DNA from 2 places in the Ruegeria sp. AA3 genome. Region 1 is predicted to be linked to the other one. Evidence: riboswitches for the same ligand, from Rfam matches in the RefSeq annotation. Region 1 holds a riboswitch; the other holds the start of a gene.
The links. Region 1 has a riboswitch for cobalamin ahead of ACR0JR_RS20510 (DUF1636 family protein). Riboswitches for the same ligand answer to the same signal wherever they lie in the genome.

Region 1 (7,483 bases):
AGGTCGACGATCAGCCCCTTAGGATAGTCGCCTTCTTCCTGCAGGTGTCGACGCACCAACTCCTCTGCCAGCTTGACGCCTTGAGTATAGGCCGCACGCGTGGGCACAGAACGCGGGTCGGTGGTATAAAGATTCCGCCCAGTAGGCAGCACGTCTGAGCGCCCGCGATAGGGAGAGCCTGAAGGTCCGGCTTCGATCCGTTTGCCAGCTAGCGCATCGACCAGAGCATTGCGCTCAGCTTGGGCAGAAGGCGCGGGGTTGAAATCACCCGTCACATCTGGAACCCGTCCAAAGATGTGCAGGCCGTCGCCGAACTGACTTTCCTTGATATCGCAGACAAATCGATCAATGCGCGTGATCGCCTCGGCGATGCAGGTGGCCTGATCGAGGCCAAGGTCGCTTGCCAGCCCAATGGCCTGGGCCTCGTCGCGGATATCTTCCTGTAACCGGTCACGGCGCTTGGGGTCCAGACCGTCCGCGTTCGAGAACTCATCCAGCAGTGCTTCCAGCCGAACCATGCGATCCGGCGTACCACTTTCTTTCATCGGGGGCGGGATATGGCCCAGCGTAACAGCGCCGATCCGGCGCTTGGCCTGCGCAGCTTCGCCGGGGTCATTGACGATGAACGGGTAGATCACCGGCAGATCGCCGATCAACACCTCGGGCCAGCATTCATTGCATAAAGCGACCGATTTACCTGGCAGCCATTCCAGCGTGCCATGGGCACCAATATGGATCAAAGCATCCGCGCCTATCCCTTTGCGCAGCCAAAGGTAAAAGGCGACGTAGCTGTGACGAGGCGTGCGCGAAAGGTCATGATAGTCATCCTCGCGCAGCTCTGGCGTGCCGCGTTCTGGCTGCAGCGCAACCACAGCGTTGCCACGCCGAAGGGCCGTGAAATGGAATGCTCCATCTGCGAACACTGGATCGTCCTCGGGGTCTCCCCAGACCGCCTGCAGATCGGCGCGCAATTGATCGGGTAGCTCTGCATGCGCAATCAGGTAGTCCTGCAATGACCATGAAATCCGGGCGCCCAGCAGGGTTTCGGCAATCGGCTCGGCCGGTGCGGTTGCATATCCCTCATTCTGAAGATCGGTCAGCATCGCTTCGGCTGAAGCAAGCGCATCAAGGCCAACTGCATGCGCTATCTGCCAGTCCTTACCCGGGTAAGTCGACAGAACCAGCGCCGGTATTTGATCCGAACTGGGCTTTTCGTGCAGGTCCAGCCAGCCAGAGACCCGATCGATGACAGCTTCGATCCGGTCAGCTTCAGGCTGGTGGGCAAAACGCGAATATTCCAGATAAGGATCGCGCTTGCCCGGTTCTTTGAACGACACGATGCCCGCGTTAATCCGCCCGTCGACCTCGGGCAGCACCACATGCATAGCGAGGTCGGCAGGCGAAAGCCCGCGTTCCGCCTCGGCCCAGGCTTTGCGGCGCGAGGTCGCGAGGGCGACCTGAAAGACGGGCACATTGGCAGCATCCAAGGGTGAAGTGCCTGATGCGCCCTTGCCCGAAAAGGAGGTGGCATTGATGATCGCCGAAGGTTTCAGCGCCACGATCGTCTCACGCAACCAGTCTGCGGCGGTTGGCGCTTTGAGCGATGGGGCGAACAGGCCAATGGCCTCGAATCCACGCGATCGCACACTGCGGATCAAAGCCGCGATTGGGGCAGTGTCGGCAGAGGTCAGGTAGGCCCGATAAAACGTGACGATAATGCGTTTTGCATCGCCCGAAAAAGCTGTGTCTGCCGGTATAACGCCACGATCCGGGCACCAGGCGCCGTAATCCGGTATGGACTTTGTCCCCATCACCGGACCGGCATATAGTCCCGCCGCCAGTGCCATCTGCGCGAGTGCGGCCTGCGCCGCAACCTCTCCGCCGGTGTCACACAGATGCGCCAAGCGCCGCAGGGTTGAGACGGGCAGGGTGGAGTACTCATCCAGCCGCGTATCTTCGCGCCCGTCCGCAGGCAGGACAGCCAGTGCGATCCCCTTGGCCTGTGCCAGTGCCAGAACCTGCTGCAAGCCGTAAGACCAATATGGCACGCCGCCAATCAGGCGGATCAGGATGCCTTTGGCCCCCTCAAGCGTCTGTTCGACATATGTATCGACAGAAAGGGGGTGTTTTAGAGCTGTCAGGTTGGCCAGCCGCAGGGTTGGCATGCGCCCGTCTGGCCCGCCACCGCGATGCCAGCCCGCCGCGAAAGCGCCAAGGTCACTGTCAGAAAATGACAGCACCACCAAGTCCGCCGGGCTCTGGCCCAGATCGGTTGGGGTCTCGGTTTCCTCTAACCCGTGGCTTTCGCGGAAGACGACGTGCATGACTCTTACTCGGCGGCCTCGGTCACACCCACAAGGATATCACGGATTTCGGCCTCTTTGATATCATCATGCTCGGCGATAACCACAAGGCGCGAACGGCGCTCTTCACCAGGTTCCCACGGGCGGTCATACTGATGACGTACCCGCGAGCCGACGGCCTGTACCAGCAGGCGCATGGGCTTGCCCTGAACCGCGGCATAGCCTTTGACGCGCAGGATGTTCAGTTCCTTTGCCAGGCGTTCGATCTTGGCGACCAAATCCAGCGGATCAGTCTGTTCCGGCAATTCGACGATGATACTTTCAAAATCGTCATGCTCGTGATCGTGATGACCATCATGATGGCTGGGACGCGCTTCCATGTCGTCCTCGGCAGCAGCTTCGAGGCCCAAGACAACGCGCACGTCCACGACACCTTCGGCGACTTCGACGACGGGTAGGGGGCGAGGGGCTTCGGCCGCGATGACCTCTTTGGCTTTGGCGACACCATCGGGACCGGCCAGATCCGGCTTGGTCAGCAGGATGATGTCGGCGCAAGAGATCTGATCTTCAAACACCTCCGATAGTGGAGTCTCGTGGTCGATCGACTCATCGGCGAGGCGCTGGGCGTCTACCGCTTCGACATTGGGTGCGAACCGACCAGCAGCAACAGCTTCGGCATCGGCCAAAGCGATCACGCCGTCGACGGTGATTTTCGAGCGAATGTCTGGCCAGTCGAACGCTTTGAGCAGCGGCTTAGGCAGGGCCAGGCCCGAGGTTTCGATCAGAATGTGATCGGGGCGCGGCTCCAAGGCCATAAGCGCTTCAATCGTGGGAATGAAATCGTCGGCCACGGTGCAGCAGATGCAGCCATTGGCCAGTTCCATGATGTTTTCTGCTGGGCAATCCGGGATTGCGCAGGATTTCAGGATATCGCCATCGACACCCACATCGCCGAACTCATTGACTACAACAGCCAAGCGCTTGCCTTGCGGGTTCTGCATCAAATGCTTGACCAGCGTCGTTTTGCCCGAGCCCAGAAAGCCGGTGATCACGGTGACGGGCAGTTTTTCGAGATTGCTCATTTCAGGGCTCCAATCGGGGGAATACGGGCCGCGCAATTCTTGCGGAAGTGTTCGGGGCGTTCACGCCATTTGACCAGCCCGTCCTCGGTCTGAAGGTACTTGGTGGCACCTTCAATGATGGTTTCAACGTGATCGGTTTCGCTGAGGTGTTCGTAAACGAATGTCCAGCGATCAGGTCCGCCACGCAGCACGATAGAACAGCCCTCATCGCAGTTTGACAGGCATTCTACTGCTTTCAGGGTGATGCCCTCGGGCAGGGCGGCCTGTTCAAGCGCTTTGTGCAGCAATGTGCCGGGGCGTTGGGCTTCGTCTTCGACGGGTAGGCCGCGACGGCATGTAGTGCAGACCAGCAGCTCGACCGGTGTGGTCTCGGTCATGTCTCTCATCCCCCCAATCCTCTTCGTGGGGGACGGGGTTTCATGCGGGCCGATCAAAGCCCCACACCGGAACACCCCGTCCGGTTTCATCTTCGGGCGTTGGCAGGTCTCCCGGCTTGCGGATGTCAGAGCGGTGCTCTGTCGGATGTCCCGCCTTCCCGGCATTCGCCAGTGGCTTGGGCACCCTCTCCGGTCACGGTCGCGGGGGCGGCTGCGTTTGACGGAAAATCCGCTGACGCATTCCCTTTTCATCTGCTGCTGCAGACACCAACACTTGGCTCTTGGGACAGCATCACCCCCCTTGTCAAGCGAGTCTCGCTCAACTGTGCGTACAGGGGCAAAAAAGCGACCTCTGAGGGTCGCTGGACGGCATGACTTAGGTCAACAGGCGTGTTCGCATGTGCATCGAAAGACGAACAGGGAGAGCGTCATATGAAAGTAGGCTTCATCGGGCTGGGAAACGTGGGCGGAAAATTGTCGGGCTCGCTGCTGCGCAATGGGATTGACCTGACCGTTCATGACCTCAACCCTGATCTTGTGTCTGGTTTTGTCGCGCAGGGTGCGAAGGCAGCTGAAAGCCCCGCCCAATTGATGCGTGATTGTGACGCCGTGATTACCTGTCTGCCATCTCCTGCCGCCTCGGACGCGGTAATGCAGGAGATGCTGTCCGAAGTGACATCCGGTAAGATCTGGATGGAAATGTCCACCACCGACGAAGCGGAAGTAAAACGATTGGGTGCTTCGGTGATCGAACGTGGGGGGGCTGCAGTCGATTGCCCGGTATCGGGCGGATGTCATCGGGCGGCTACGGGCAATATTTCGATCTTCGCAGGCTGCGATCGAGAAACATTTGAGCGCATTCTGCCGTTCCTGACGACGATGGGGCGCCGCGTTTTGCACACAGGCGATTTGGGATCGGCCTCAGTGTTGAAGGTGCTGACAAACTATTTGGCAACCGCAAATCTGATCACTTGCGCCGAGGCTTTGGTGACCGCAAAGGCCGCAGGGATGGATCTTGGCACGACCTATGAGGCGATCAAAATTTCGTCAGGCACATCATTTGTGCACGAAACGGAAAGCCAGGTGATCCTGAATGGGTCGCGCGATATCTCATTCACCATGGATCTGGTCAAAAAGGATATCGGTCTGTTTCAGGAGGTCGCCGACCGCGCCGGGGTGCCGCTGGAGATAAACCCGGTGATGATGAAAATCTTCGACGACGGAATCGCACGCTACGGTGACCGGGAACTTTCCCCCAACATTATCAAACGCCTTGAGGACGCCACGGGGCTGGATATCCGTGCTCCGGGGTTCCCCGCGGAAATGCAGGATGATGAGCCGGAAGAGCCGGGTTACGAAGTGGTTCCTCAAAACCGGTAAAACATAATGTGCTGATGTTCATGAAGAGTTTCGTTTGATGATGCCACGGCTTTCTACGGTTCGGAGGTGGTTATTCGGATCGTGGCAGGAAGGCCCTGATGAGGTCTGCGGTTAACTCAATTTTAGCTAGCGCTGAGTGCATATTGAATTCTATCAATTTCATCAGACCCGCTTAGGGGGCTGAGACGAGGCAGCCAGTTCTTCTTGGGACTTGCTGCGTTGGACAAATTCCGGAGGCTATTCTAAACAGATCAACAATAGTCCGATAATGGCACAGGCAAGAGTTTAACTTATGGGAAACGAGACCTTTCTCATCGTGACGACGATGAAGAACGAAGGGCCATTTATGATCGATTGGGTGGCTTACAACCGCGCAATCGGGTTCAATGATATCCTGATCTACACCAACGACTGTTCTGATGGCACAGATGTCATCGGTGATCGGATGCAGGCCTTAGGCTGGGCGCATCATGAGCGCAACAAGGTCGGACCACGGGCTACGCCCCAGAACCGGGCTTTTACCCGATCTCGCAGTCATCCAAGTTATCAGTCCGCAAATTGGATTATGAGCCTGGATGTGGATGAATACGTCAACATCCGTTTGCCTGAAGGCAATGTTCAGTCACTGGTAGAGGCAAGCGGTGAAGCTGATGCAATATCGATCTGTTGGCGTATGTTCGGAAATGCCGGCTTAAATGACTTTGTTGATCGACCTGTCCCTGAGATGTTCTTTCAGGCGGCCACCGAAGACAGCTACCCCCATCACCGGACGAAAGGTTTCAAAACGCTATTCCGAAATAACGGCAAGTTTAGTCGGTTTCGCGCCCACCGTCCTCGGATCAATCCAGAGGACGCTCCAAATCCCGACGCACCGTACGAAGGGGTGTTGTGGAGAGATGCAGGCGGAAACCTCTACCCGGCAGATCAGGTGAAATGGAAGGCGTGGCGCGGATTCAGCCATAAATTCGCGCGTATTCACCACTATGCAGTACGAAGTACCGATAGCTTTCTTGTCAAACGTGAACGGGGCCGGACTAACCATGTTGGCCAGGACCAAGGTCTGAAATACTGGCTTGTAATGAATCACAATGATGTCGAAGATCGCTCGATCTTGGGCCACATGCCCGCCATGCATGACATCAAAGCCGAGATGATGGCTGATCCACAGTTGGCCGAGCTTCACCACAAAGCCTGCGAATGGCATAGTACAAAAGCCGCAGAGTTGAAGGCCAGACCTGATTGGCTAGATTTGGTTGAGGCCTTGCAGAATTCTCATATCGGAGAAGACGCCCATGGCTGAAACCGTATCCGCCGAGGACCGCCGCAAGAAACAAGCCCTGCAGCGCGAGCGGAAAGATGCGCTGAGGCGCGAAATGCTCAAGACAATGCCGCACGGAAAGCTCAGCATCGAAATTGGCGTCTGGCGGGGCGAGTTTTCGCGGATATTACTCGATGAATTGAAGCCTTCTAAGCTGTGCCTCATCGACCCATGGGGCGTGCAGCCCGACGCAGATGGTGGCGCATCTTTGGCCGGAGCGCGTAGCCAAAACGATATGGACCGCATCTATGAAGCGGTGAAAAACACATACGCCTCTGAGATAGCGAAGGGTCAAGTTTCGGTAATTCGCGATTTTTCGGTTCCTGCACTGCGCCTGTTCGAAGATCAGAGTATCGGTTTCGCCTATCTTGATGGAGACCATTCATATGAAGGGGTCAAAGCGGATCTGGATGCGGTATTGCCGAAGATGATCGAAGGCGGTGTCATCATGTTGGACGACTACCATCGGAGGGGATGGTGGAAAGATGGTGTGATGCGTGCACTCCACGAGTTTTTGGGCGCAAACTCGGCGGGCTTGCGTCTCAAGGCGATCAAAGGCGCTCAGGTCGCGGTTCAAAAGCTATAAATAATGAACCAATTTCATATCGAATTGGGGATGTTGGCACCCGAGAAGGACCTACAGAAGATTGCGCCACTTTGGTTCAACCGCAGGACTTGCAATGACTGACAGGATCGTTGTCTACACGACAATGAAGAACGAAGGCCCGTTCATGATTGATTGGGTGTCCTACTACCTGTCACTCGGCATTGACCATTTCCTCATTTACACCAACGATTGTGATGACGGCACCGATCTGATTGCAGAACGGCTCGGGGATCTGGGCATTGCAACCCATGTTGATAATTCGGTCAAGCCAAAGCAAAGCCCGCAGAACACGATGCTCAGGCGAGTTCGTTCACATCCGAGGTTTCTTGATGCGGACTGGACCTTTTCGCTGGACGTTGATGAATATCTGAACATCCGCCTTCCTGATCCCTCCATGCACAAGTTGCTGGAAAAGT
Region 2 (7,483 bases), on a different contig from region 1:
GTAGCAAGCGTCACCAACCGTTTTTCACCACCTGATAATTTATGCGTGATACGGTCACGCAGATGCATCAGATCCAGATCGCTCAGCACTTTGTCAACGGTGGCAAGCGCGTCGGTCGTGCTGCGCCCAAGATTGAGCGGGCCAAAAGCAATATCTTCTGCCACGGTCGGGCAAAACAACTGGTCGTCAGGGTCTTGGAACACCAGTCCTATGCGGCGGCGAACCTCGTGAAAGTCGGCCTCGACACACCTATCCTTACCAAAGATGTTCACGCGCCCAGAAGAGGGCGCTTGAAGGCCAAGGACAATGCGAAAAAGTGTGGATTTTCCTGATCCATTTGGACCTGCAATCGACAACCGTTGACCGGGCTCAAGCCGCAGCGCAACCCCGTCCAGAATCGGGGCCTGACCCGGGTAAGAAAAGCAAATGTCTTCGAGATTAAGGATCGTCATTGAAAATCCAGAATAAGAAGGCTGACACAAATCGCACACATCATCGTGGCAAACCAATAATCCCGTCGGGTCAGGTTAAATTCCTGCAACAACAGAAGCCGGCCCGAAAACCCTCGGCACTTCATCGCATCCAGAATGCGCTCGGAACGTTCAATGGCGCGGATCAGCATCATACCGACCAGATAACCAAAGCTGCGATAGGTGTGCCAGTTGGTTCCCGGCCGGAAACCTCTGACCTTCATCGCGCCGCGCAGACGCAGGTACTCTTCGCGCAGCACCTCGATATAGCGGATCGTGAACATCAACAGATGCACAAGCACCTCCGGGCAGCGAAGTTTGTGCAATGCATGACCTAATGTGACAGGCTCCATCGACCCTACCAGGACCATCAGCGCCAATATCACGGCGTTTGCCGTCAGCGCGATCTCAATGGCTTTCCAGAACCCCTGCCAGCTTGCCGCAAATCCAAAGAGGGTGAACATGGTGTCTCCGGGCATGGAGAATGGCAAAAGCACCAACATGAAGATGATAAAGCTGTCCATCATCGCCATACGTTTAAGAGTTCGGCGAACGGGCAACCGTGACATCAGCAACAGCCCGATCGAAAATGAAAGCGCGATCAACAATGAGGGGGTTGAACTTAGTGCAACGGTGACGGCGGCAAAGAGACATGTTATCGCGATGCGCATCCGCGGATCCAAATCCGCGATCACCCCGTAGGGCTCAATCCCACCTGCCTCGGCCAGAGTTTTGGCCTGGGGTTCCAGCGCATGTGCCATCAGGCGGCCAACTTGCGACGTGCGGCGAAATAGAACCCGACACCAAAGAGACCAACGATATACCCGATGCCCCCCAAAATACTTTGCATATCGTTATGTTCGCGATAGGCGGCAATTTCTCGGCGCAAGGGGCGGGTTTCGTCGCGCACCACTTTAGCAATCGCGGCGCGTTCTTGATCGGACAGAGACGCAACCATCACGGTTCCAACGCTTGCAACAGTCGTCGGCTGAGCACCGATCTCCGCAACCTCAACGGCAACTCCCATGATTTCGGCCACCTCGTTTGCGGACATGGTCACTTCAGCCACATGGCCCGCGCCGAGATCGGCCTTGAAGGTATGCGCAACAGGTTTTGTGGGGATATACAAAAAGAATCCGTCTCCATCGGTAACGGTGTGACCTAGTTCAGCACCATCGGGGCCGTAGACGAAAACTTCCTGGTCGCTTGCCATATCGCCATTGGAGAGCCCCAGCTCACCCTCGATCGCTTCGCCAGCGGGGAAAACCCCCGCGATGACCTTGTGTGCGAGGGCCGAAATCGGTGTGAGCATCAGCGTGGCAATAACAACCAGTTGTTTCATGTTAAAACCGCCTTTTTGAACAGTTCCGGTTTCACCTTGCGCGCCAACATCACGGCAAACCCCGTAAGCATGGCTTCAATGCCCATAACCGGTATATGGGCGAAAAACACCAGCTTGGCCGCAGGCAGGAACGCGTCACCGGACATCGCCAGCGAAATGGCAACAAACGCGGTTGTGGCTGCGATTGAGAACGCCCCCCCGATACCGCCCCAAATCGCCCCCTGAATGGCCGAGCCTCGGGCGATGAGGCGGCCAAAGATCATCCAGGTCAGTACCGCCGGAAGGGCAATATTCAGCGTATTTATCCCAAGCACAGTCAATCCGCCAAATCCAAAGAATACAGCCTGTAACAGCAGCCCTACAAACAAAGCCGGAAAGGCGGCCCAACCGAGCAAAAGCCCGGCCAGGCCATTCAGGATCAGATGCACAGAAGATGGGCCAATCGGCACATGAATCAGCGAAGCAACGAAGAAACTGGCTGACAGAACACCCGCTGTGGGAATGCGATCCAGATCCAGCGACCTCAACCCCATTGCAATCCCGCCTGCAGCAGCGATCGCACCGCCGATTACGACAGGGTTCGAAAGAGCACCATCTACAATGTGCATAAGGGTTTACTCCAGATCCCAGGCGCGGATCCAGATCACGGCATCCTGGCTCAGCTCTTTACCTTCATGCTCGGTTTTCGGACCAGAGCCCAAAGCGGCGAAACCCCAGTAACCGGCTTTGGGTACACCAAAACTGAAATAGCCATTCTCGTCCGAAATCGCTACCAGCGCACCACCTGGCAGCGGTGACACCGTCGGTGCAGCGGCGCCCGTGCCTTTGAGGTCAGGGGCGGCGGCGATGTATTCGATCTCAATCTCGACCCCTGCAACTGGTTTGCCATCGCTCAGCACGCGACCCGTGAAAGTTGAGCCAGCAATGATGTTGTAGGGCTTGTTAAGCGGCAGGATTTCTGTTGCCAGACCTTGCGGCTGATCCCAGTCGGTGGGCAGTTCATTTCGGTTCAGATAGGCCTTGGTGATCTGCTGGATATAAATATCCTCAGATTCTTCGTAGTAAGGCGTAGGAACGGTCACCACCACATAGTCGCCCGAACGCTTCACCGGGACCGAGCCTTTGAACGCCTTGGCGCTGTTGTCTGGGCCGTCAAATGTGGTTTCTTCCAATGTGGCCAGCAGATCGGTTTTATTGCCGTTGTGGATCACATAAAATTCTTCCGGTTTTTCAAGCGTCATCACATGACCAGCTTCAAACGGGTGCCAGAATATCAGCTTTACCGGCACATCACCGGGTCGCTCGATCATCGTGTTTTCTGTGTATTCCATTAGGAAATGAGCGCTCGCAAACGCAGGCATCACTGCAGCAGCTGCTGCTGCCAAAAGCAATTTCTTCAAAACTCAGTCCTTCTCAGGTCGCGCCTTCCCCGGCACATATTTGGTTTTGACTTGGGGAAGGCCCGCGTCCGTTCGTCGACCGAGACAAACGGATAAGGCGCACACCCCGTCGCCGACAATGAGCACCCTTTCCGAGGGCGCGTGTTCGGCAGGTCTCCTGACTTGCGGGTCAAAGCGCTATGCTGGCCTTCCCGGGATATCCCAGTGGCATTGTCAGCCGCGCTCGCCGCTTACAGTTGCGGGGGCAGTTGCAGATTTGGCGCGAAGAGCACCGCACTACATTCCCTATTGCTTCCAGGGGAATCCCCCGGAACCGAACATGGCGTGTTCATGCCAGAACATGCAAAGCACGGTCAACAATCGTTTCCGTCACTAAGCGGGCCATTTGCGAAATTAGAGTACCCACATTCGCTCGACCAGCATCGGATCGATCCTGACAGCTTCTTCACAGCCGTATTACAGCCATCTTATCTTGCGTCATGTCATGCATGGTGTAGCCGATACCGCCGGTGTTGTACCCTGATTGACGGCGACCCGCGAATGGCATCCAGTCGACCCGAAAAGCAGTATGATCGTTCACCATGACGGCCGTGGCGTCCAAATACCGCACGGCATGCATTGCTGTATCCAGGGATTTGGTAAAGACCGACGCCTGAAATGCAAAAGGAAGAGCGTTTGCAGCTTCGTATGCAGCACTAAGATCATCATATTCATAAACACAAACGACCGGCCCGAAGATTTCGGAGGTGGACACGCTCGCATCAGCGGGTGGGTTTAGAAGGACAGTCGGAGCATAGGTCGTTCGGCCCAGCCGTTTACCCCCTGTCATTACGCGGGCACCTCCCGCAACCGCTTCGTCTACCCATTGTTCTACTCGATCAACTTCACCCGGACGGATCAGTGGCCCACATTCCACGCTGGCGTCACGGGCATCACCCACCTTCAGCGCTGAGGCGGCTTCTGCCAACTTTCGAGCGACCGTTTCCGCCATCCCTGATGGAGCAAAAACACGCTGAACCGAGACACAAACTTGACCGGAATGATAAAATCCACCCTTGGTCAACAAGGGGATCATGGCATCAATGTCGGCTGTCTCATCGATGATAACTGGCGCCGCTCCGCCGTGCTCCAACGCGCATCGCGTCCCCGGCGCCAGCTTCGAGCGCAGCATCCAACCGACACGTGCCGATCCGATGAAAGAAAAGAATCCGACACGCGCGTCCGTGATCATCCGTTCAGCTACATCATTTTGGCAAATCGTCAGATGGCACCACTCCTTTGGTAGGCCAGCCTCGTACAGGATGTCGACAAATGCTTCGCATGACAGTGGTGTATCAAGTGCCGGTTTGACGAGGACCGGGCATCCAGTGGCCACAGCCGGCGCCACCTGATGTACGATCAAGTTCAACGGATGGTTAAACGCGCTTGCGGCAACCACTACGCCGATAGGTTCACGCTGTGTAAAGGCAATCCGACCCGATCCTGCCGCCGTCAGATCCATCGGTATTTCCCGACCCGCCATCTGACCGATCTCATGGATACACAGCTCGACACCATCAATGGCACGCGTCACTTCGATGCGCGCGTCAATCAAGGGTTTGCCACCTTCGCTGGCGATTAGCATCGCAAGGTCTTCCGCGCGGCCGGACATGATCCGAGCTGTATTCTTCAGAACCTCAATCCGCCTGTAAGCAGGCAACCAAGTGCCTCGATCACGGTGCAGACCGTGTGCCACATTCAGCATGACATTGATATCGTTCCAGCTTTTAACCTCGACACTGCCGATTTTCTCAAGATCAAACGGGTTCAGAACTTCAACAACATTACTCATATCAGACAGACCTTCGCCGCAAGCTCATCAATGAGAACGCGTTGGTTTTCACTGTAATCGACCGGCAAGTTGATCAGATGCACACCACCTGCTTCAAACGCTTTTTCAAAGGTAGGCACCAGATCTTCTGTCCTTTCGACCCGATGACCCGTAGCACCATAGCTGTTAGCGTATTGCACAAAATCAGGATTCTTAAATTCCAATCCCCAATCATCAAACCCCGCATGCGACTGCTTCCAACGGATCATTCCGTACGAGCTGTCATTCAGAACAGTAACAACAAGATTGAGGCCAAGACGAACGGCGGTTTCAATCTCCTGGCTGTTCATCATGAACCCTCCGTCACCGCAAATGGCCATAACCCTACGCTCAGGATATAGCTTCGCTGCCATCATGGCCGAAGGTAGGCCTGCCCCCATGGTCGCAAGCGCGTTGTCCAGCAGAACCGTGTTGGGTTGATAGGCCTGGTAGTTTCTGGCGTACCAAATTTTGTAGATACCGTTGTCCAAAGCGATGATATCGCAGTCCCCCATGACTTTACGTGTGTCAGCTACAAACCGCTGGGGGATGACCGGAAAGCGCGGATCATCAGCGCCTTCTGATGTGTGTAGATCGGTCTCGTTTTTGACCCGCTGGAAGTAACTTCGGTCAAATTCCAAAGGTCCTTGCAGGAACTCCCCCAATTTGGAGATGGATTGCGCCAGATCACCAACCACTTCAACTTGAGGGAAATAAACTTGATCAACCTGCGCGGCCTTGTAGTTAACATGGATCACTTTGGTGCCGCCCTCTTCCATAAAGAACGGTGGTTTTTCCACAACATCGTGACCCACATTGATGATCAGATCAGCGCGTTCGATGGCGCAGTGCAGATAATCACCATCCGACAGAGCGGCTGTGCCCAAAAACAGTTCGGACCGCTCATCCACGACACCCTTACCCATCTGAGTATTGAAAAATGGGATCTGGGTATCGTTCACGAACTTGCTCAATGCGCTGCGGGCGTGTTTTCGGTTCGCCCCGGCCCCCAAAAGCAAAAGCGGCATCCTGGCAGCACGGATCATCTCAGCCGCTTCGGTCAGAACTGCATCACCGGCCACGGCATAGTGACGCTGATGCGGTTCAAGAACATGCTCAGAAGTCTCTTCGGCTGCAATGTCTTCCGGAAGTTCCAACAAAACCGCGCCGGGGCGCTCCTCTTGCGCGACACGAAAGGCTTCGCGGATCAATGAGGGGATTGTGTTGCCGTGTACGATCTGTTTGGACATTTTGCAGATCGGATCGAATAGCCCAACAATATCGACAATCTGAAACTGGCCCTGTTTCGACTTCTTGATTGGTTTCTGCCCCGTGATCATGATCAGCGGCATACCACCCAGATGAGCATAGGCCGCTGGTGTAGCAAAGTTCGTTGCCCCCGGCCCCAGCGTCGCCATGCAGACTCCGGCCTTACCCGTCAGACGACCGTAGGTCGCAGCCATGAATGCCGCGCCCTGTTCGTGACGCGTTAGAACCAACTCTATTTTTGAGGTTCTTAGAGATTCCAGAACATCCAGGTTCTCTTCTCCCGGAACAGCAAAGATGTACTCAACACCCTCCGCCTCAAGCGCTGCGACCAGCAGATCAGAAGCTTTGTTAATTGGCGATACGATTTGGTCATTATTAGACATGTAATCTCCTGATTTCACGACAGATCGGTGAGCTTGGGGTGGCCACGAAACTAAATGTACCACCATTTTGAATGAGGTTCAGGTCCATCGATTAGCCACCTGCTTGCAATCGCTGTCGCTTGGGAAAAAGCTTGTCCTCGGAATTGGGTTCCGCGCTTATCGACCGACAATCGCAGCTGAGTGGCCTTTCGCTCCCTGCTCCACTGTCAGCAATGGGTAATGCGCAAAATGAACCGCACCAATGGGGCGCAAATCACGCGTCGACCCGAGCGGAACAGTTGAAGTAGCATTTTCGTAGGCGCACCCAATCCCTGACTGCTCTGACCAATTGAGGGGCGTTTCCGCACGATCCTGAACAAAGAAATATTGCCAAAATAACCCGCAAAAACGCTCAAAAACGTGACAACACCGGGCAACCACGGGAAAATTACGCCTCATGGCCCTGTCGAATTGGGTGATTACCCCGACGTGCATCACAACGACCCATAGAACCGCAAGACCAAAGAGAGAACTGGATTGCTGCAACATGTTTGTTTGGCTCGTTCTTGGTTCGACTTAGGCCCAGCCTAGGTGTGCTGCAATCAAGTCGATGGCTAAATATTCAAACTAGATTGGAACTGGAACGGCCATAATCCAGCACAGGGCTCATCACGTATTGGTGAAGTGATATCAACGCGGTAACAAAATGAGTGCGGGGACAGAACAGCCGTAATCCGTCAGTCTCGAAACGCCCTGTCCTTTACGCGGATGACTGGCTTCGTCAGATACTC

Region 2: another riboswitch for cobalamin. It lies ahead of ACR0JR_RS17285 (DUF4198 domain-containing protein); the one in region 1 lies ahead of ACR0JR_RS20510 (DUF1636 family protein).

The regions. Positions count from the first base shown of each region.
Region 1 is NZ_JBQGAQ010000016.1:63,103-70,585, forward strand. Features, by position in the region: gene cobN (cobaltochelatase subunit CobN) at 1-2,324, opposite strand, end outside; gene cobW (cobalamin biosynthesis protein CobW) at 2,330-3,385, opposite strand; gene ACR0JR_RS20510 (DUF1636 family protein) at 3,382-3,762, opposite strand; cobalamin riboswitch at 3,847-4,049, opposite strand; gene ACR0JR_RS20515 (NAD(P)-dependent oxidoreductase) at 4,195-5,142, shown strand; gene ACR0JR_RS20520 (glycosyltransferase family 2 protein) at 5,435-6,442, shown strand; gene ACR0JR_RS20525 (class I SAM-dependent methyltransferase) at 6,435-7,046, shown strand; gene ACR0JR_RS20530 (glycosyltransferase family 2 protein) at 7,141-7,483, shown strand, end outside.
Region 2 is NZ_JBQGAQ010000011.1:20,257-27,739, forward strand. Features, by position in the region: gene ACR0JR_RS17265 (energy-coupling factor ABC transporter ATP-binding protein) at 1-452, opposite strand, end outside; gene cbiQ (cobalt ECF transporter T component CbiQ) at 449-1,231, opposite strand; gene ACR0JR_RS17275 (cobalt ABC transporter permease) at 1,231-1,812, opposite strand; gene cbiM (cobalt transporter CbiM) at 1,809-2,420, opposite strand; gene ACR0JR_RS17285 (DUF4198 domain-containing protein) at 2,427-3,212, opposite strand; cobalamin riboswitch at 3,343-3,545, opposite strand; gene ACR0JR_RS17290 (aldehyde dehydrogenase family protein) at 3,658-5,043, opposite strand; gene ACR0JR_RS17295 (acetolactate synthase large subunit) at 5,040-6,713, opposite strand; partial or broken gene ACR0JR_RS17300 (beta-barrel domain-containing protein) at 7,430-7,483, opposite strand, start outside.